2 regions of the Lysinibacillus fusiformis genome follow, and region 2 is predicted to be linked to the other one. Evidence: a T-box and tRNA genes for the amino acid it is inferred to sense, from the RefSeq annotation. Region 2 holds a T-box; the other holds one or more tRNA genes.
What was found. The T-box of region 2 lies ahead of JTI58_RS01220 (valine--tRNA ligase). A T-box ahead of a tRNA ligase gene usually reads a tRNA of that ligase, here a tRNA-Val.
Positions count from the first base shown of each region.

Region 1: it has a tRNA-Val gene. The T-box ahead of JTI58_RS01220 (valine--tRNA ligase) is inferred to sense a tRNA for this amino acid. The anticodon was not compared.

Region 1 covers NZ_CP070490.1:1,920,703-1,931,008, reverse strand. Annotated here, with positions in the region: gene JTI58_RS09595 (LytTR family DNA-binding domain-containing protein) at 153-824, shown strand; rRNA gene rrf (5S ribosomal RNA) at 924-1,039, opposite strand; rRNA gene JTI58_RS09585 (23S ribosomal RNA) at 1,108-4,035, opposite strand; tRNA gene JTI58_RS09580 (tRNA-Ala) at 4,127-4,202, opposite strand; tRNA gene JTI58_RS09575 (tRNA-Ile) at 4,215-4,291, opposite strand; rRNA gene JTI58_RS09570 (16S ribosomal RNA) at 4,386-5,937, opposite strand; tRNA gene JTI58_RS09565 (tRNA-Ala) at 6,081-6,156, opposite strand; tRNA gene JTI58_RS09560 (tRNA-Pro) at 6,172-6,248, opposite strand; tRNA gene JTI58_RS09555 (tRNA-Arg) at 6,258-6,334, opposite strand; tRNA gene JTI58_RS09550 (tRNA-Leu) at 6,343-6,431, opposite strand; tRNA gene JTI58_RS09545 (tRNA-Gly) at 6,437-6,511, opposite strand; tRNA gene JTI58_RS09540 (tRNA-Leu) at 6,548-6,632, opposite strand; tRNA gene JTI58_RS09535 (tRNA-Lys) at 6,651-6,726, opposite strand; tRNA gene JTI58_RS09530 (tRNA-Thr) at 6,734-6,809, opposite strand; tRNA gene JTI58_RS09525 (tRNA-Val) at 6,813-6,888, opposite strand; rRNA gene rrf (5S ribosomal RNA) at 6,899-7,014, opposite strand; rRNA gene JTI58_RS09515 (23S ribosomal RNA) at 7,129-10,056, opposite strand; rRNA gene JTI58_RS09510 (16S ribosomal RNA) at 10,238-10,306, opposite strand, start outside.
Region 2 covers NZ_CP070490.1:252,888-263,193, forward strand. Annotated here, with positions in the region: gene JTI58_RS01210 (bifunctional folylpolyglutamate synthase/dihydrofolate synthase) at 1-1,217, opposite strand, end outside; gene JTI58_RS01215 (hypothetical protein) at 1,352-1,750, opposite strand; gene JTI58_RS01220 (valine--tRNA ligase) at 2,017-4,662, opposite strand; T-box leader at 4,744-5,002, opposite strand; gene JTI58_RS01225 (hypothetical protein) at 5,105-5,299, shown strand; gene JTI58_RS01230 (valyl-tRNA synthetase) at 5,276-5,950, opposite strand; gene JTI58_RS01235 (SRPBCC family protein) at 6,122-6,568, opposite strand; gene hemL (glutamate-1-semialdehyde 2,1-aminomutase) at 6,814-8,106, opposite strand; gene hemB (porphobilinogen synthase) at 8,107-9,087, opposite strand; gene JTI58_RS01250 (uroporphyrinogen-III synthase) at 9,084-9,845, opposite strand; gene hemC (hydroxymethylbilane synthase) at 9,835-10,306, opposite strand, start outside.

The sequences.
Region 1 (10,306 bases), 1.7 Mb from region 2:
TTCCATAACAGGTTTATTTGTTGTAAATTAATATATAACAGACTATTTGAATTTTCATTATTTTTCGATAAAAGATCAAATTTTAAGGATAAAACTACCTTTTTTGACGATGAAATTTGGAAGACTGTTTACAAACAAGGGGGATATTCACAATGAACAATGAGTTAAATTCTTTCGTAAAAGATATTTCACAACAATATATTTTTATGTTGAAAGACTGGATTCCTGCTGATTCATCCATTGCAATTGCTGTTGAAAATTCTTATATTTATTTTCACTCTGGCCATACAAGTATTCAATTAGAGGTAGGTCAACAAGTATTACCTGGGAGTATTGCTTACCAAGTGTTACAGACTCACAAAAAAACAGATGCCGTATTAGATAATTCCCTATTCGAAACGCCATATTACGGCATTGGTTACCCCATATACATTCAAAATAAGCCTGCTGCACTAGTCATTGTCTTACCGTCATCTTTTACAACAAAAAAAGCAGAACCGTTTCAATTTTTAACTGGAAAGCAAGAGGAGGAATGGAGTCCTGTGGCAATCAATAAAATTTCTCATATAGAAAGCCTACAGAAAAAGACATGGTTTTATGTAGATGGTGAGCAGTTTAAAACGAGCATTACGCTTAAAGAACTTCAATTAAGATTACCGTCATGTTTTATTCGTATCCATAGATCTTACATAGTAAATATACATTTCATCAAAAAAATGGCCCGTGATTTAACGTCAAATTTTATTGTTACATTAATTGATGGAAGTGAGTTACCAGTGAGTCAATCCTATATAAATGATCTTCGACATGCTCTTGAGTTTTAAGCATATAGGCTGTCTTTTTAGAGAGACAGCCTACTTTAAACTTTCTTCAATTTGAATACAGCAAAAAGACCAGAGAAAAAATTCTCTGGTCTTTCATTTGCCTAGCGACGTCCTACTCTCACAGGGGGAAGCCCCCAACTACCATCGGCGCTAAAGAGCTTAACTTCCGTGTTCGGTATGGGAACGGGTGTGACCTCTTTGCCATCATCACTAGACATGTATTTAATTGAAAGTGTTGTTCTTTCAAAACTGGATAAACGGTACATTGAATGGTTCAAACGTTTTGGTTAAGTCCTCGATCGATTAGTATTCGTCAGCTCCATGTGTCACCACACTTCCACCTCGAACCTATCTACCTCATCGTCTTTGAGGGATCTTACTTACTTGCGTAATGGGAAATCTCATCTTGAGGGGGGCTTCATGCTTAGATGCTTTCAGCACTTATCCCGTCCACACATAGCTACCCAGCGATGCCTTTGGCAAGACAACTGGTACACCAGCGGTGTGTCCATCCCGGTCCTCTCGTACTAAGGACAGCTCCTCTCAAATTTCCTACGCCCACGACGGATAGGGACCGAACTGTCTCACGACGTTCTGAACCCAGCTCGCGTACCGCTTTAATGGGCGAACAGCCCAACCCTTGGGACCGACTACAGCCCCAGGATGCGATGAGCCGACATCGAGGTGCCAAACCTCCCCGTCGATGTGGACTCTTGGGGGAGATAAGCCTGTTATCCCCGGGGTAGCTTTTATCCGTTGAGCGATGGCCCTTCCATGCGGAACCACCGGATCACTAAGCCCGTCTTTCGACCCTGCTCGACTTGTAGGTCTCGCAGTCAAGCTCCCTTGTGCCTTTACACTCTACGAATGATTTCCAACCATTCTGAGGGAACCTTTGGGCGCCTCCGTTACCTTTTAGGAGGCGACCGCCCCAGTCAAACTGTCCGCCTGACACTGTCTCCTGCCCCGCTAAGGGGCATGGGTTAGAATTTCAATACAACCAGGGTAGTATCCCACCGACGCCTCCTTCGAAGCTGGCGCTCCGAGATCTCTGGCTCCTACCTATCCTGTACAAGTTGTACCAAAATTCAATATCAGGCTACAGTAAAGCTCCACGGGGTCTTTCCGTCCTGTCGCGGGTAACCTGCATCTTCACAGGTACTATAATTTCACCGAGTCTCTCGTTGAGACAGTGCCCAGATCGTTACGCCTTTCGTGCGGGTCGGAACTTACCCGACAAGGAATTTCGCTACCTTAGGACCGTTATAGTTACGGCCGCCGTTTACTGGGGCTTCAATTCGCAGCTTCGCTTGCGCTAACCACTCCTCTTAACCTTCCAGCACCGGGCAGGCGTCAGCCCCTATACGTCACCTTACGGTTTTGCAGAGACCTGTGTTTTTGCTAAACAGTCGCCTGGGCCTATTCACTGCGGCTCTCATGCGCTTGCACGCTCAAGAGCACCCCTTCTCCCGAAGTTACGGGGTCATTTTGCCGAGTTCCTTAACGAGAGTTCTCTCGCACACCTTAGGATTCTCTCCTCGACTACCTGTGTCGGTTTGCGGTACGGGCACCTCTCACCTCGATAGAGGCTTTTCTTGGCAGTGTGAAATCAGGAACTTCGTCCATACGGACTCGCCATCACAGCTCAACGTTACAGTGTGCGGATTTGCCTACACACACGCCTTACTGCTTGGACGCGCATATCCAACAGCGCGCTTACCCTATCCTACTGCGTCCCCCCATTTCTCAAACGGTGAGGAGGTGGTACAGGAATATCAACCTGTTGTCCATCGCCTACGCCTATCGGCCTCGGCTTAGGTCCCGACTAACCCTGAGCGGACGAGCCTTCCTCAGGAAACCTTAGTCATACGGTGGACGGGATTCTCACCCGTCTTTCGCTACTCATACCGGCATTCTCACTTCTAAGCGCTCCACCAGTCCTTCCGGTCTGACTTCAACGCACTTAGAACGCTCTCCTACCACTGACATCGTAGATGTCAATCCACAGCTTCGGTGAATCGTTTAGCCCCGATACATTTTCGGCGCAGCGTCACTCGACCAGTGAGCTATTACGCACTCTTTAAATGATGGCTGCTTCTAAGCCAACATCCTGGTTGTCTGTGCAACGCCACATCCTTTTCCACTTAACGATTACTTTGGGACCTTAGCTGGTGGTCTGGGCTGTTTCCCTTTTGACTACGGATCTTATCACTCGCAGTCTGACTCCCGTGTATAAATATCTGGCATTCGGAGTTTGTCTGAATTCGGTAAACCGGGATGGCCCCCTAGTCCAAACAGTGCTCTACCTCCAGTATTCTCATCACGAGGCTAGCCCTAAAGCTATTTCGGAGAGAACCAGCTATCTCCAAGTTCGATTGGAATTTCTCCGCTACCCACACCTCATCCCCGCACTTTTCAACGTGCGTGGGTTCGGGCCTCCAGTAAGTGTTACCTCACCTTCACCCTGGACATGGGTAGATCACCTGGTTTCGGGTCTACGACCACGTACTAATTCGCCCTATTCAGACTCGCTTTCGCTGCGGCTCCGCCTTCTAAAGCTTAACCTCGCACGTAATCGTAACTCGCCGGTTCATTCTACAAAAGGCACGCTATCACCCATTAACGGGCTCTAACTACTTGTAGGCACACGGTTTCAGGATCTCTTTCACTCCCCTTCCGGGGTGCTTTTCACCTTTCCCTCACGGTACTGGTTCACTATCGGTCACTAGGTAGTATTTAGCCTTGGGAGATGGTCCTCCCGGATTCCGACGGAATTTCACGTGTTCCGCCGTACTCAGGATCCACTCAGGAGGGAACGAACTTTCGACTACAGGGCTTTTACCTGCTCTGGCGGACCTTTCCAAGTCGCTTCATCTAACTCGCTCTTTTGTAACTCCGTATTGAGTGTCCTACAACCCCAAGAGGCAAGCCTCTTGGTTTGGGCTCTTCCCGTTTCGCTCGCCGCTACTCAGGGAATCGATTTTTCTTTCTCTTCCTCCAGGTACTTAGATGTTTCAGTTCCCTGGGTCTGCCTTCAAGACGCTATGTATTCACGTCAAGATACTACGCGATTAAACGTAGTGGGTTCCCCCATTCGGAAATCTCCGGATCAAAGCTCACTTACAGCTCCCCGAAGCATATCGGTGTTAGTGCCGTCCTTCTTCGGCTCCTAGTGCCAAGGCATTCGCCGTGCGCCCTTAATAACTTAACCAAGTTATTAAGCCTATAAAAAAACTTAAAAAAATAAATGTGTTTGTTACAATTTCAATGTCGTTTTATCCAGTTTTCAAAGAACAAAAAAATGGTGGAGCCTAGCGGGATCGAACCGCTGACCTCCTGCGTGCAAGGCAGGCGCTCTCCCAGCTGAGCTAAGGCCCCAAGAGGTATATATGGTGGGCCTAAATGGACTCGAACCATCGACCTCACGCTTATCAGGCGTGCGCTCTAACCAGCTGAGCTATAGGCCCTCTTAGAAGTTTTATTATATTTTATAAACCTTCAAAACTGAACGCAAAACGTAATCTTACAAACCCAAGGTTTGTATTCCGAAATAATCCTTAGAAAGGAGGTGATCCAGCCGCACCTTCCGATACGGCTACCTTGTTACGACTTCACCCCAATCATCTATCCCACCTTCGGCGGCTGGCTCCAAAAGGTTACCTCACCGACTTCGGGTGTTACAAACTCTCGTGGTGTGACGGGCGGTGTGTACAAGGCCCGGGAACGTATTCACCGCGGCATGCTGATCCGCGATTACTAGCGATTCCGGCTTCATGTAGGCGAGTTGCAGCCTACAATCCGAACTGAGAACGACTTTATCGGATTAGCTCCCTCTCGCGAGTTGGCAACCGTTTGTATCGTCCATTGTAGCACGTGTGTAGCCCAGGTCATAAGGGGCATGATGATTTGACGTCATCCCCACCTTCCTCCGGTTTGTCACCGGCAGTCACCTTAGAGTGCCCAACTAAATGATGGCAACTAAGATCAAGGGTTGCGCTCGTTGCGGGACTTAACCCAACATCTCACGACACGAGCTGACGACAACCATGCACCACCTGTCACCGTTGCCCCCGAAGGGGAAACCATATCTCTACAGTGGTCAACGGGATGTCAAGACCTGGTAAGGTTCTTCGCGTTGCTTCGAATTAAACCACATGCTCCACCGCTTGTGCGGGCCCCCGTCAATTCCTTTGAGTTTCAGTCTTGCGACCGTACTCCCCAGGCGGAGTGCTTAATGCGTTAGCTGCAGCACTAAGGGGCGGAAACCCCCTAACACTTAGCACTCATCGTTTACGGCGTGGACTACCAGGGTATCTAATCCTGTTTGCTCCCCACGCTTTCGCGCCTCAGTGTCAGTTACAGACCAGATAGTCGCCTTCGCCACTGGTGTTCCTCCAAATCTCTACGCATTTCACCGCTACACTTGGAATTCCACTATCCTCTTCTGCACTCAAGTCTCCCAGTTTCCAATGACCCTCCACGGTTGAGCCGTGGGCTTTCACATCAGACTTAAGAAACCACCTGCGCGCGCTTTACGCCCAATAATTCCGGACAACGCTTGCCACCTACGTATTACCGCGGCTGCTGGCACGTAGTTAGCCGTGGCTTTCTAATAAGGTACCGTCAAGGTACAGCCAGTTACTACTGTACTTGTTCTTCCCTTACAACAGAGTTTTACGAACCGAAATCCTTCTTCACTCACGCGGCGTTGCTCCATCAGGCTTTCGCCCATTGTGGAAGATTCCCTACTGCTGCCTCCCGTAGGAGTCTGGGCCGTGTCTCAGTCCCAGTGTGGCCGATCACCCTCTCAGGTCGGCTACGCATCGTCGCCTTGGTGAGCCGTTACCTCACCAACTAGCTAATGCGCCGCGGGCCCATCCTATAGCGACAGCCGAAACCGTCTTTCAGTGTTTCACCATGAGGTGAAATAAATTATTCGGTATTAGCCCCGGTTTCCCGGAGTTATCCCAAACTATAGGGTAGGTTGCCCACGTGTTACTCACCCGTCCGCCGCTAACGTCGAAGGAGCAAGCTCCTTCTCTGTTCGCTCGACTTGCATGTATTAGGCACGCCGCCAGCGTTCGTCCTGAGCCAGGATCAAACTCTCCATAAAAGAAATTTGATTAGCTCAAATTGTTTTGCTGGCATCAATTTTGATGTCCAAAATTTTTGTTTCGTTCACTAGCAGAAGCTAGCTACTTAAAACTTTATTGATTACGTTTTGCTTGTTCAGTTTTCAAGGTTCATAAGTTGACTTGGTGGAGCCTAGCGGGATCGAACCGCTGACCTCCTGCGTGCAAGGCAGGCGCTCTCCCAGCTGAGCTAAGGCCCCATAATTTATAGGAAATGGTCGGGAAGACAGGATTCGAACCTGCGACCCCTTGGTCCCAAACCAAGTGCTCTACCAAGCTGAGCTACTTCCCGTTGTTCTTTTGGCGCGCCCGACAGGAGTCGAACCCATAACCTTCTGATCCGTAGTCAGACGCTCTATCCAATTGAGCTACGGGCGCATTTAAAATGGTGCCGAGGACCGGAATCGAACCGGTACGGTAGTCACCTACCGCAGGATTTTAAGTCCTGTGCGTCTGCCAGTTCCGCCACCCCGGCACATTTGGAGCGGAAGACGAGGTTCGAACTCGCGACCCCCACCTTGGCAAGGTGGTGTTCTACCACTGAACTACTTCCGCATGTGCATAAGTTTTTTTATCTGGCAATGAAAATAATGGTGCGGGTGAAGGGAGTCGAACCCCCACGCCTTGCGGCGCTAGATCCTAAGTCTAGTGCGTCTGCCAATTCCGCCACACCCGCTTATTATTATTTTAAAAATGGTGAGCCATGAAGGACTCGAACCTTCGACCCTCTGATTAAAAGTCAGATGCTCTACCAACTGAGCTAATGGCTCGAAAAAATGGTGCCGGCTATAGGAATCGAACCCACGACCTACTGATTACAAGTCAGTTGCTCTACCTGCTGAGCTAAACCGGCATATGGTGGAGGATGACGGGCTCGAACCGCCGACCCTCTGCTTGTAAGGCAGATGCTCTCCCAGCTGAGCTAATCCTCCTGGGTAATATGCCTAGCGACGTCCTACTCTCACAGGGGGAAGCCCCCAACTACCATCGGCGCTAAAGAGCTTAACTTCCGTGTTCGGTATGGGAACGGGTGTGGCCTCTTTGCCATCATCACTAGACTTTTCAAAAGACAAGATTTATTATAACATATTTTAGTATAAATGCAAGCTTTTTTCAAAACTTTCTTGTTCTTTCAAAACTGGATAAACGGTACATTGAATGGTTCAAACGTTTTGGTTAAGTCCTCGATCGATTAGTATTCGTCAGCTCCATGTGTCACCACACTTCCACCTCGAACCTATCTACCTCATCGTCTTTGAGGGATCTTACTTACTTGCGTAATGGGAAATCTCATCTTGAGGGGGGCTTCATGCTTAGATGCTTTCAGCACTTATCCCGTCCACACATAGCTACCCAGCGATGCCTTTGGCAAGACAACTGGTACACCAGCGGTGTGTCCATCCCGGTCCTCTCGTACTAAGGACAGCTCCTCTCAAATTTCCTACGCCCACGACGGATAGGGACCGAACTGTCTCACGACGTTCTGAACCCAGCTCGCGTACCGCTTTAATGGGCGAACAGCCCAACCCTTGGGACCGACTACAGCCCCAGGATGCGATGAGCCGACATCGAGGTGCCAAACCTCCCCGTCGATGTGGACTCTTGGGGGAGATAAGCCTGTTATCCCCGGGGTAGCTTTTATCCGTTGAGCGATGGCCCTTCCATGCGGAACCACCGGATCACTAAGCCCGTCTTTCGACCCTGCTCGACTTGTAGGTCTCGCAGTCAAGCTCCCTTGTGCCTTTACACTCTACGAATGATTTCCAACCATTCTGAGGGAACCTTTGGGCGCCTCCGTTACCTTTTAGGAGGCGACCGCCCCAGTCAAACTGTCCGCCTGACACTGTCTCCTGCCCCGCTAAGGGGCATGGGTTAGAATTTCAATACAACCAGGGTAGTATCCCACCGACGCCTCCTTCGAAGCTGGCGCTCCGAGATCTCTGGCTCCTACCTATCCTGTACAAGTTGTACCAAAATTCAATATCAGGCTACAGTAAAGCTCCACGGGGTCTTTCCGTCCTGTCGCGGGTAACCTGCATCTTCACAGGTACTATAATTTCACCGAGTCTCTCGTTGAGACAGTGCCCAGATCGTTACGCCTTTCGTGCGGGTCGGAACTTACCCGACAAGGAATTTCGCTACCTTAGGACCGTTATAGTTACGGCCGCCGTTTACTGGGGCTTCAATTCGCAGCTTCGCTTGCGCTAACCACTCCTCTTAACCTTCCAGCACCGGGCAGGCGTCAGCCCCTATACGTCACCTTACGGTTTTGCAGAGACCTGTGTTTTTGCTAAACAGTCGCCTGGGCCTATTCACTGCGGCTCTCATGCGCTTGCACGCTCAAGAGCACCCCTTCTCCCGAAGTTACGGGGTCATTTTGCCGAGTTCCTTAACGAGAGTTCTCTCGCACACCTTAGGATTCTCTCCTCGACTACCTGTGTCGGTTTGCGGTACGGGCACCTCTCACCTCGATAGAGGCTTTTCTTGGCAGTGTGAAATCAGGAACTTCGTCCATACGGACTCGCCATCACAGCTCAACGTTACAGTGTGCGGATTTGCCTACACACACGCCTTACTGCTTGGACGCGCATATCCAACAGCGCGCTTACCCTATCCTACTGCGTCCCCCCATTTCTCAAACGGTGAGGAGGTGGTACAGGAATATCAACCTGTTGTCCATCGCCTACGCCTATCGGCCTCGGCTTAGGTCCCGACTAACCCTGAGCGGACGAGCCTTCCTCAGGAAACCTTAGTCATACGGTGGACGGGATTCTCACCCGTCTTTCGCTACTCATACCGGCATTCTCACTTCTAAGCGCTCCACCAGTCCTTCCGATCTGACTTCAACGCACTTAGAACGCTCTCCTACCACTGACATCGTAGATGTCAATCCACAGCTTCGGTGAATCGTTTAGCCCCGATACATTTTCGGCGCAGCGTCACTCGACCAGTGAGCTATTACGCACTCTTTAAATGATGGCTGCTTCTAAGCCAACATCCTGGTTGTCTGTGCAACGCCACATCCTTTTCCACTTAACGATTACTTTGGGACCTTAGCTGGTGGTCTGGGCTGTTTCCCTTTTGACTACGGATCTTATCACTCGCAGTCTGACTCCCGTGTATAAATATCTGGCATTCGGAGTTTGTCTGAATTCGGTAAACCGGGATGGCCCCCTAGTCCAAACAGTGCTCTACCTCCAGTATTCTCATCACGAGGCTAGCCCTAAAGCTATTTCGGAGAGAACCAGCTATCTCCAAGTTCGATTGGAATTTCTCCGCTACCCACACCTCATCCCCGCACTTTTCAACGTGCGTGGGTTCGGGCCTCCAGTAAGTGTTACCTCACCTTCACCCTGGACATGGGTAGATCACCTGGTTTCGGGTCTACGACCACGTACTAATTCGCCCTATTCAGACTCGCTTTCGCTGCGGCTCCGCCTTCTAAAGCTTAACCTCGCACGTAATCGTAACTCGCCGGTTCATTCTACAAAAGGCACGCTATCACCCATTAACGGGCTCTAACTACTTGTAGGCACACGGTTTCAGGATCTCTTTCACTCCCCTTCCGGGGTGCTTTTCACCTTTCCCTCACGGTACTGGTTCACTATCGGTCACTAGGTAGTATTTAGCCTTGGGAGATGGTCCTCCCGGATTCCGACGGAATTTCACGTGTTCCGCCGTACTCAGGATCCACTCAGGAGGGAACGAACTTTCGACTACAGGGCTTTTACCTGCTCTGGCGGACCTTTCCAAGTCGCTTCATCTAACTCGCTCTTTTGTAACTCCGTATTGAGTGTCCTACAACCCCAAGAGGCAAGCCTCTTGGTTTGGGCTCTTCCCGTTTCGCTCGCCGCTACTCAGGGAATCGATTTTTCTTTCTCTTCCTCCAGGTACTTAGATGTTTCAGTTCCCTGGGTCTGCCTTCAAGACGCTATGTATTCACGTCAAGATACTACGCGATTAAACGTAGTGGGTTCCCCCATTCGGAAATCTCCGGATCAAAGCTCACTTACAGCTCCCCGAAGCATATCGGTGTTAGTGCCGTCCTTCTTCGGCTCCTAGTGCCAAGGCATTCGCCGTGCGCCCTTAATAACTTAACCAAGTTATTAAGCCTATAAAAAACTTAAAAAAATAAATGTGTTTGTTACAATTTCAATGTCGTTTTATCCAGTTTTCAAAGAACAAGTTTTGAAGCAATTCATTCAGAAGAATGAACCTTCAAAACTGAACGCAAAACGTAATCTTACAAACCCAAGGTTTGTATTCCGAAATAATCCTTAGAAAGGAGGTGATCCAGCCGCACCTTCCGATACGGCTACCTTGTTACGACTTCACCCCAATCATCTATCC
Region 2 (10,306 bases):
ACAACAATATCCTCTTCATGGCGTTCTTGTAATACGGTTTGAAGACTTTTTAGCCATTCTTTATGATGCGTTTTATTCGCATGCGTCGACAACATCGCTAAGCTTTCAGCAGGCATTGCATTCGGTAGGTTTATTTCTGTAAAAGCGATGGAGGTGGCAACAGCATCCATTAGTTCTATACTGTTGGCATGATCCTTATCTGCTAATGCAGCATAAATAAAACGATATTTATTAGTTGGGTAGACGTTTTTTAGTGTTTGGATAAGAGCAGCTGTTCCCTCGGAATTATGAGCACCATCTAGCACAATACGATTTGGCCTTTGCTCGAAGCGACCTGCCCATTGCGCACATTGTAGACCTCGATAAATTGAATCATCCGTGATTGCAATTGCCCCCTTCTCCCGTAACGTTAGCATTGCCGTGATAGCCAGACTTGCATTATTCATTTGATGCGGGCCAGCCATTTTTAAGGGCACATCCCTCATCAAGACATGGTCCTTTTCATATGTAAAGTGCTGATTGTCAATGCTTTGCCAACTATTTGTCACCGTAAAATCCTGCCCCAAAACAAAGCATGATGCATGTCGTTCCTCTGCAGTGGCTTTAATGACAGCCAATGCTTCCTCATTGTTAACGCCTACAACAACCGGGATGCCTTCTTTGATGATGCCAGCTTTTTCAGCGGCAACCTTTGCGAAGGTATCACCTAAAAAGGCTGTATGCTCTAGCGAAATCGTTGTAATAATAGCTACAATCGGCGTTACGACATTTGTCGCATCCAAACGTCCTCCAAGCCCTGTCTCAATAAGCGCTATATCTACTCCTTCATGTGCAAAATATTGAAACATAATCAGTGTAACTACCTCAAAAAAGCTTGGAAAATCGCCATTGTAGTGCTCTTCTATAATTTTTGCAAGTTTATTGAAGTAGTAAAGAAATTGCTCATCCGAGATTTGGTGGCCGTTAATGGTCATCCGTTCATTGACTCGCTCTAAATGTGGGGACGTAAATGCCCCTACAGTGTAGCCTGCATGTTGTAGCATTTCTCTTAATGCGTTCACCGTAGAGCCTTTACCATTTGAGCCTGCTACATGGATTACTCGTAGTTTGTTGTGAGGTTCATCTAAATGTCCTAGTACTTCTCGCATAAGGACAAGTGGCGCACGTTTATGATCAACTGCTTTTAATGTAAAAATAAATTTTGTACATTCGTTCATTGTGTTAAACAAAATAAACACTCCCTCTTACTGCAATATCTTTATTTTAGTACAAGTAACGTTTAATAACATAGCAAAATGACAAAATACAAAAAACACGCAGCTAGCGACTGCGTGTTCGTACTAATATTAGATTAGTGTACCTTGTGAGCACCTAATAAAGCACCCATATTGTTTAAAATAGTTTTTGCATCACTATTTAATAACGGATGAACATCTGGACGTTGCACTAATTCAAAAGCGTTTTTTAACGTTCTTTTTAACATAGATATATCAAAGTCTGAGCAATACTCATTTATTTTTTGGATCGTTAATAAATCGGTCCTTGATAATTTAGCGCTATCCTGTTGAGGATTACTATTTGCTAATATGTGCTTAATAAGGACGCGACCACTTGTATTTAATAAACGATAATACTTTGCTTCTGATAATTTCAAGAGATTCGTTTCGATCAATACTCTCGCGCTTACAAAGTCTAATTCATCACATGCTTTGTTGACTTTTGTAATAATGGTTGCAATATTTCCTGACATTCTCAACACCTCCATTGACTCTTATTTTCTTTCATTAAAAAGACTGTCTATTTAAAAAAATATCCATTCACACAATCTTAGCTTTGGTCTTTCATGGCTAAATAATATGAAATTAGGTTTTGTTTCCTACTAGTGCAGTGCCAATTATCATCTATTAGACTAATTTATTTTAAATAATACTATATATTTTTTCCTAAAACAATGCATATCTTTAGATCCATAAAAAAAAGCAACGGATGACTTTTTCGCCACCCATTGCTTTATCTTTACATATTTTTCAATTCATCTAAACGTTTTAAAACAACCGCATGCTTGCTTTCGTAATCTGCTAATTTTTCACGTTCTGCATTGACTAACGCTTCCGGTGCTTTCGATACGAACTTCTCATTCGATAGCTTACCTGTAACAAGCTTCACTTCTTTTGCCCATTTTTCTAATTCTTTTTCAAGGCGAGCAATTTCTTCCTCTAGATTGATCAGTCCAACAAGAGGTAGGAAAACCTGTGCTCCTGTAACAACAGCCGTCATCGATTGACCTGGAGCCTCTAAACCTTCACCAATTGTTAAAATGTCAGGATTACAGAATTTTTCTAAATATGCTTGATTCTCTTCGAGTACAGCTGCTGTTGCCGCATCTTTCGCTGAAATAAACAACGGTACTTTTTTGCTCATTGGCGTATTTACTTCCGCACGAATATTACGTACTGAACGTATAATATCCATTAGGAGCTTCATATTATCTGCTTCATCTGCAAAATGAAGATCTGTGCGTACTGTTGGCCATGCTGCCACTGTAATAGATTCACCCTCGTGTGGTAAGTGCTGCCAGATTTCTTCTGTAATGAAAGGCATAAATGGATGTAATAGACGCATTGTTTGATCTAGTACGTAAGCTAAAATAGAACGAGTTGTCTTTTTAGCTGCTTCATCCTCTCCGTAAAGTGGTAATTTTGCCATTTCAATATACCAAGAACAGAAATCATCCCAAATGAAATTGTACAATTCACGACCCACTTCACCGAATTCATAACGCTCTGCAAGAGAAGTTACTCGTTCAATTGTTTCATTTAAGCGTGTTAAAATCCATTTGTCAGCAACTGATTTTTCACCAGTTAAGTCGATCTCATCATATGTCATACCATCCATATTCATAAGCGCAAAACGTGATGCATTCCAAATCTTATTGGAGAAGTTCCATACTGCTTCTACTTTTTCAGTTGTATAGCGTAAATCTTGACCAGGTGATGAACCAGTAGCTAAGAAGTAGCGTAATGAATCTGCACCGTATTGTTCAATAACATCCATTGGATCAACACCATTGCCAAGTGATTTACTCATTTTACGTCCTTCACCGTCACGTACTAAACCATGAATAAGCACATCTTTAAATGGACGTTGCTCTGTAAACTCAAGGCCTTGGAAAATCATGCGAGATACCCAGAAGAAAATAATATCATAACCTGTTACTAAAGTACTGGTTGGATAGTAACGTTTAAATTCTTCATTTGCTTCATCCGGCCAGCCCATTGTAGAAAATGGCCATAGTGCTGAAGAGAACCATGTATCTAGTACATCTTCATCTTGCGTCCAGTTTTCTGCATCAGCTGGTGCTTCTTTACCTACGTATATTTCGCCTGTTTCATTATGGTACCAAGCTGGGATTTGATGGCCCCACCATAATTGACGAGAAATACACCAATCACGAATATTCTCCATCCAGCGAGAATATGTGTTTTCAAAACGAGCAGGAACAAAGTTTACTTTCCCTTCTTCATCCTTTTGTAGCTCTAGGGAAGCGTCAGCAAGTGGTTGCATTTTAACGAACCATTGTGCTGAAAGGTATGGCTCAACAACAGCACCAGAACGTTCAGAGTGTCCTACTGAATGCATATGCTCTTCAATACGAATTAACACGCCTGCTTCTTGTAAATCAGCAACGATTTGCTTGCGGCATTCAAAGCGATCCATTCCTTTATATTTACCAGCAAGATCATTCATTGTGCCGTCTTCATTCATTACTAGAATACGCTCTAGATTATGACGATTACCAACTTCAAAGTCGTTCGGATCATGGGCTGGTGTCATTTTTACAACCCCAGTACCAAATTCCATATCAACATAGTCATCAGCAACAATCGGGATTTCGCGACCTACAATCGGTAAAATAACGGTTTTACCAATTAAATGCTGGTAACGCTCATCGTTCGGGTGAACAGCTACCCCAGAGTCACCAAGCATTGTTTCGGGACGTGTAGTAGCAACTTCTACATAGCCTGAGCCATCAGCTAATGGATATTTCATATGATAGAAGGCACCTTGCACATCCTGATAAATTACTTCAATATCAGACAATGCTGTTTTCGCCGCTGGGTCCCAGTTGATGATACGCTCACCACGGTAAATTAAACCTTTTTCATATAACTGAACAAAAACTGTTTTTACCGCATCTGAAAGGCCTTTATCTAGTGTGAAACGTTCACGCGTATAGTCTAATCCAAGACCAAGCTTTGCCCATTGATCACGAATATGTCCAGCATATTCTTCTTTCCATTCCCATGTTTTTTCAAGGAATTTTTCACGTCCTAAATCATAACGTGTAATATTATCCTCACGCAGCTTTGCTTCTACTTTTGCCTGTGTTGCAATACCCGCATGGTCCATACCAGGCAACCAAAGGGCATCATAGCCTTGCATGCGTTTCATACGGATGAGGATATCTTGTAATGTTGTATCCCAAGCATGACCAAGGTGTAATTTACCTGTTACGTTTGGTGGTGGAATAACGATTGAATAGGGCTTTTTCCCACTTTCAGGCTGTGCCTCGAAAAACTTCCCTTGTAACCACCATTCATAGCGACCAGCTTCAATGGACTGTGGGTCATATTTAGTTGGCATTGAAATGTTTTCTGTCATATTGACTCCTCCTATTGTTTGAAAACTGTTGGTAAAGAAATGCTGTTCATTTTTTTACCCAATAAAAAAACTCCTCTCGTCTAAAAGGACGAAGGAGTTTTAGTTCGCGGTACCACCTTTAATTCCAGCAGTGGTTAAGATAAATGTTAAATGACACATTTTCTCAGCCTTCCCTACTGGCTCTCAATTCGGTAACGGTGTTTAACCGGCTTTAACTACTATTAGTTCACTAAAGCTGCTCAAGGGCTACCTTCAATTCAGTACAAATAGAAACTTCTCAGCTACCGTTTCCTCTCTGAAAATGTAGACAAAATTTACTCTTCCCTATCATAGCATCTGTATTTGATTTTCCTTATTGTACCGCAGGATCGTGTCATTTTTCAAGTGATTTAGTCATCTTTTAGTAAGAGGAAAGTAAATAGAAAAGGAAGTGACAATTCAAATGCGTCGACGCAAGTATAACCCTTGGCTTTTACCACCTTGGCTACGTCAAGTTCGTTTTTATTGCAGAACCATTATCGTGCCGATTTGTGCTTTTCAGTTTATCCGTGTCATTATTGTGCCAACATCAGGTGATTTAGTCTTCTTATTACTCCTGCTACTTCTCTGCTATTTACTTTTGAAAGACATCATTTGAAACACGAACTTTAAGCGGTGTATATTCTTCTGTTAGATCCCAAATCATAGAAGGCACTTCATGCCAAGTACTGGATTCACGTACAACAATATGGCTTGAGGATTCTCTCAATACAGCTTTTTGGTCAACTGTTGTAGAGTTCTCTTGGCGTGAAGCTGCTGCTACTGCGGCAGGTTGTTTCACTTGAACACTTTCTTCGATTACTGCCATTGTTTCCTCTTGTTCGAAAGCATGGGTTGATAAGTGTGGATTGTCTAACATATTTCTTTCAACAACAGGTTCATATTCATTGAAAGCACTTGTGACTGTCCACTCAAGCTGACACATCTGATTTGCCAGACTAGGGCGAATATCCTTGACCATTAAATCTTTGACATCCGATTCTTTTGGTAAATCAACATGTAAAGGTACGGCATACTCAAAATAACCAGTATCTCCTTGGATATCAAGGGCATCAATTGTAATTAAATCTTCATTATCTGTAAATGCTTGCATATCTTGAAAATCAAAGCGAACGTGTGCGGTGATATGATAGATGCCCATAAGTCGAAGTGAATCCTCTAACTGCATTGCCTGCCACTGAGGCTTAATTTGTACAGCTGCTATTTCTGTTGGGCAGCCGTATCCAGGAAAACAAAATGTTTCGCGCATATTCCAAGTTTTGTGTTCGATAATAATCCCTCCCTCTGCATCATATGACGCTTGGAAGGATAGTATGCTAGGGTGTTTCAAGTTGAACAGAGTTAAAAATAGATACTACTAGAAAAATGGCATGCTAGAAGTAGTATTCTAGCATGCCACTTTCATGGATGTTCGTCTTAATTAAACATTTACTAATTTAATTTTATTAGCTACACGATCTGTTAGCATTTTCGTTGCCTTTGGTACGATCGGTTTAAAAATCGGATTTAAAACAGGGCCAGCTAACCCACCAGCAACGACTTCTAAAAATCCTGTCATTTTTGTATTTTCAGCATCGATGCTTTCTGCAAGGAAATAACCATTTCCTGTGAAATTATCAGAAAGACCCTTTAATTCGAATGTAACTTTTGAAGGTGCCAACCATTCTAAGATTGTAATTTCTACTTCTACTGTTTTTTTCAATACGCCAACATTGCCTTTAAAAGTCCAAGTGGAGTGTTTGTCATCAATCATTTCGTGTGCATTATAACCTGGGACAAGCTTTGCCCATTTTTCCATATCACTAACGAAATCCCATACATGTTCAATCCCTACGGGTACTTCGACCGTGTGTGTGCCTGTTGCCATATCAATTCACTACTTTCTTTTATGAATAGCTATATTATAAACGAAATCGCCCACAATTTGGCTATGCTGAAAGATGTAATTTTGACAAAAGCAGGTCCTTCATCCAGTATAGAAGATCTTGTTTACTAGTAAATATATGCTATTCCCCCTTTTTGTCCATACATTTCTCTAGCACTATAATGCTTTCTGCTTTATCCATCAAAAAAGAGCATGCTAGAAATAATTCTAGCATGCTCTATCAAATTTTATTGCGCTAATTGTGCAAATACTTTATCGAATGCAGCCACCGTTTTCGCAATATGCTCTTCCGTATGAGCTGTTGAGATGAATAATCCTTCGAATTGAGAAGGCGGTAAGAAAATACCTTCTTCTGCCATCAAACGGAAGTATTCAGCAAACAATTGTAAATCAGACGTTTTAGCAGAAGCAAAATCAATGACATCTTCATTTGTAAAGAAGAAGCCAATCATAGAACCTGCACGATTAACAGTGTGCGGGATATTATATTTGGATGCTGCTTCACGGAAACCAGCTTCTAGCTGATCACCTAATTTTTTAAAGTAGTCATATGTGCCATGATCTAAACGTGATAACGTTTCGTAACCAGCTGTCATCGCTAATGGATTCCCTGATAATGTACCTGCTTGATAAATTGGTCCAGCTGGTGCAACTTGCTCCATAATTTCCTTTTTCCCAGCAAAAGCACCTACAGGAAGACCGCCACCAATTACTTTTCCTAAAGTCGTCATATCAGGTGTTACCCCAAAATACCCTTGTGCACAGCCATAATCTACGCGGAAACCTGTCATCACTTCGTCAAAGATTAATAATGCACCATGCTCTGCAGTAAGCGTACGTAATCCTTCAAGGAAACCTGGCTGTGGTGGTACAACACCCATATTTCCTGCAACTGGCTCCACAATGACTGCTGCTAGCTCTGCACCAAACTTGTCGAAAATCACTTTTGCCCCTTCTAAATCATTGTAGGCAACTGTCAACGTATTGCGTGCGATATCTGCAGGTACACCAGGGCTATCAGGTAAGCCTAGTGTGGCAACACCTGAACCAGCTTTAATCAATAATGAATCACCATGACCATGATAAGAGCCTTCAAACTTTAAAATCTTATCACGCCCTGTAACACCGCGTGCTACACGTAATGCAGACATAGTAGCCTCTGTTCCCGAAGAGACAAAACGAATCATTTCCATACCTGGTAGACGATCTAATACTAATTGAGCTAAACGATTTTCTGTATAGCTTGGAGCACCAAAGGAAGAACCCTTGGCTGCTGTGTCTGCAATTGCTTTCACTACCTCTGGATGTGTATGTCCTAGAATGAGTGGACCCCAAGACAATACATAATCAATATATTCGTTACCATCGATGTCTTTAATGATCGCACCATGGCCAGATTCCATGAAAATCGGGTCCATATTCACTGATTTGAATGCACGTACTGGGCTACTAACACCACCCGGCATTAATTGAACAGCTTCAGCATAGGCTTGTTTTGATTTTTCGTAAGAACGTGTCATTTATTTCTCCTCCAACCAACGTGCAACATCTTTTGCATGATACGTAATAATTAAATCAGAGCCTGCTCGTTTCATGCCTAATAATGTTTCAAGCACAACTTTTTTCTCTTCAATCCATCCATTCATAGCAGCCGCTTTAATCATTGCATATTCACCTGAAACATTATACGCAACAAGCGGTAATGGATAGTTATTTTTCATGTCTCGAATAATATCTAAATAGCTTAAGGCCGGCTTTACGATTAAGAAATCTGCGCCTTCTTCGATATCTGACTCTGCCTCACGGAATGCCTCTAGACGGTTCGATGGATCCATTTGGTAGGATTTACGATCACCAAATTGTGGAGCGCCATCTGCAGCGTCACGGAATGGTCCATAGTAGCTAGATGCATATTTGACTGCATAGGACATAATCGGAATATGTTCAAAACCAGCTTCATCTAGACCAGCACGAATTGCAGCTACAAAGCCATCCATCATATTAGATGGAGCAATAATATCTGCGCCAGCTTTTGCCTGTGATATTGCCGTGCGGGCTAAAACATCTAATGAAGGATCATTCAAAATTTGATCGCCCTCAATTAAGCCACAATGTCCATGATCTGTAAATTCACATAGGCATGTATCTGCAATGACTAGTAGCTCAGGATGACGTGTTTTAATGAGTCGCGTCGCTTCTTGAACAATGCCGTGATCATGAAATGCACCTGTTCCAACCGCATCCTTTTCAGCTGGCAAGCCAAATAAAATAACTGCAGGAATGCCTAATGCTACAACCTCATCAACCTCTGCTTCCAGTTTATCCAATGAAAATTGAAAAACGCCAGGCATTGAATGTACTTCATTTTTTATATTTTCGCCTTCCATTACAAAAATAGGATAGATCAGGTCCTCTTTATGTAAGTATGTTTCTTTTACCATTGATCGCATCGTTGCATTGGTACGCAAACGACGATGTCTTTGAAATTGTAGTTTTGTCATGATTTGTCCCCTACTTTCATAATTTCTTCGATGACTGCTTGCATTGTATATACACTTGGCATAATATCCACAGTAGCACCGTATTGTTCAAGAGCTGCTTCCGTAATATGGCCGATGGCTGCAATGCGCGTTGCTTGCCACCCAACATGCGGCACTACATCCATTGCGTACACATCAACAGCTGAAGGACTTGCAAAAATCACCGTGACATCTTGATGTTGCTGGATGCAACTGACAATAGCCGCAGTTTGATCATGTCGTTCTATCGTTTCATAGACTGTCCATTCTTTTAATTCAAAGGGCAGCCCATCCTTCAGTGTACTTTTCGCCTTTTCTCCTCGAATAAACAGACATCTCGGATGATTACCTGCTACACTTGGAAATTCTTTGACGAAAATATCAGCACTAAATACGGAAGGCATAAAGCTCACTTGAAATCCTAACTTTTCTAATGCTGTCGTTGTTTTAGTCCCAATGGAAGCAATCTTCCCTTGGAAGTGCTTAGCATTCAATTGATGCCGAAGCATTTTACAAGCAAAAGCATCGACAGCATTTTGACTAGTAAAAATAATCCAATCATATTGATGGGCGCAATTCAATTGTTCAGCATCATTACTGTCTAATCGTTCGCACGTTTCAATTAATGGGGCTATGATTGCTTGTCCACCTAAAGCTGTTATGTTATCGACAATGGTTGTTGTCTTAGATGTACCTGTTAAAAGTATCGTTTTACCCTTTAAAGGTAAATTACTTGGCATCTTGCTCTGCCTTTACACGCTGAATTAAATCAAAAGCACCCTGTTCTGTTAAAATAGCAGCTAGCGCTTCTCCAATTTTTTGTGCATCTGTACCAACAACTGTTTCCTTATACATAACAGATGCATCTGGAGCAGCAACAAGGCCTGTTAATGTAATTTCTTCCCCATTAGAAGTGGCATACCCAGCGATTGGTACTTGACAACCACCATCCATTGCTGCTAAAAATGCACGTTCTGCATGCGCCTCTTGCCATGTTAATGAATCAGTGAGCTTTCCTAATTCGGCTAATAGCTCCGCATCATCTGCGCGACATTCAATGCCTAGAGAGCCTTGCGCTACAGCTGGCAAACATTGTTCTACAGGTAAAAACTCAGTGACTACATCATCGCTCCAACCAAGACGTTTCAAACCAGCCGCAGCCAAAATAATGGCATCATATTCTTCTGTTTCGAGCTTAGCT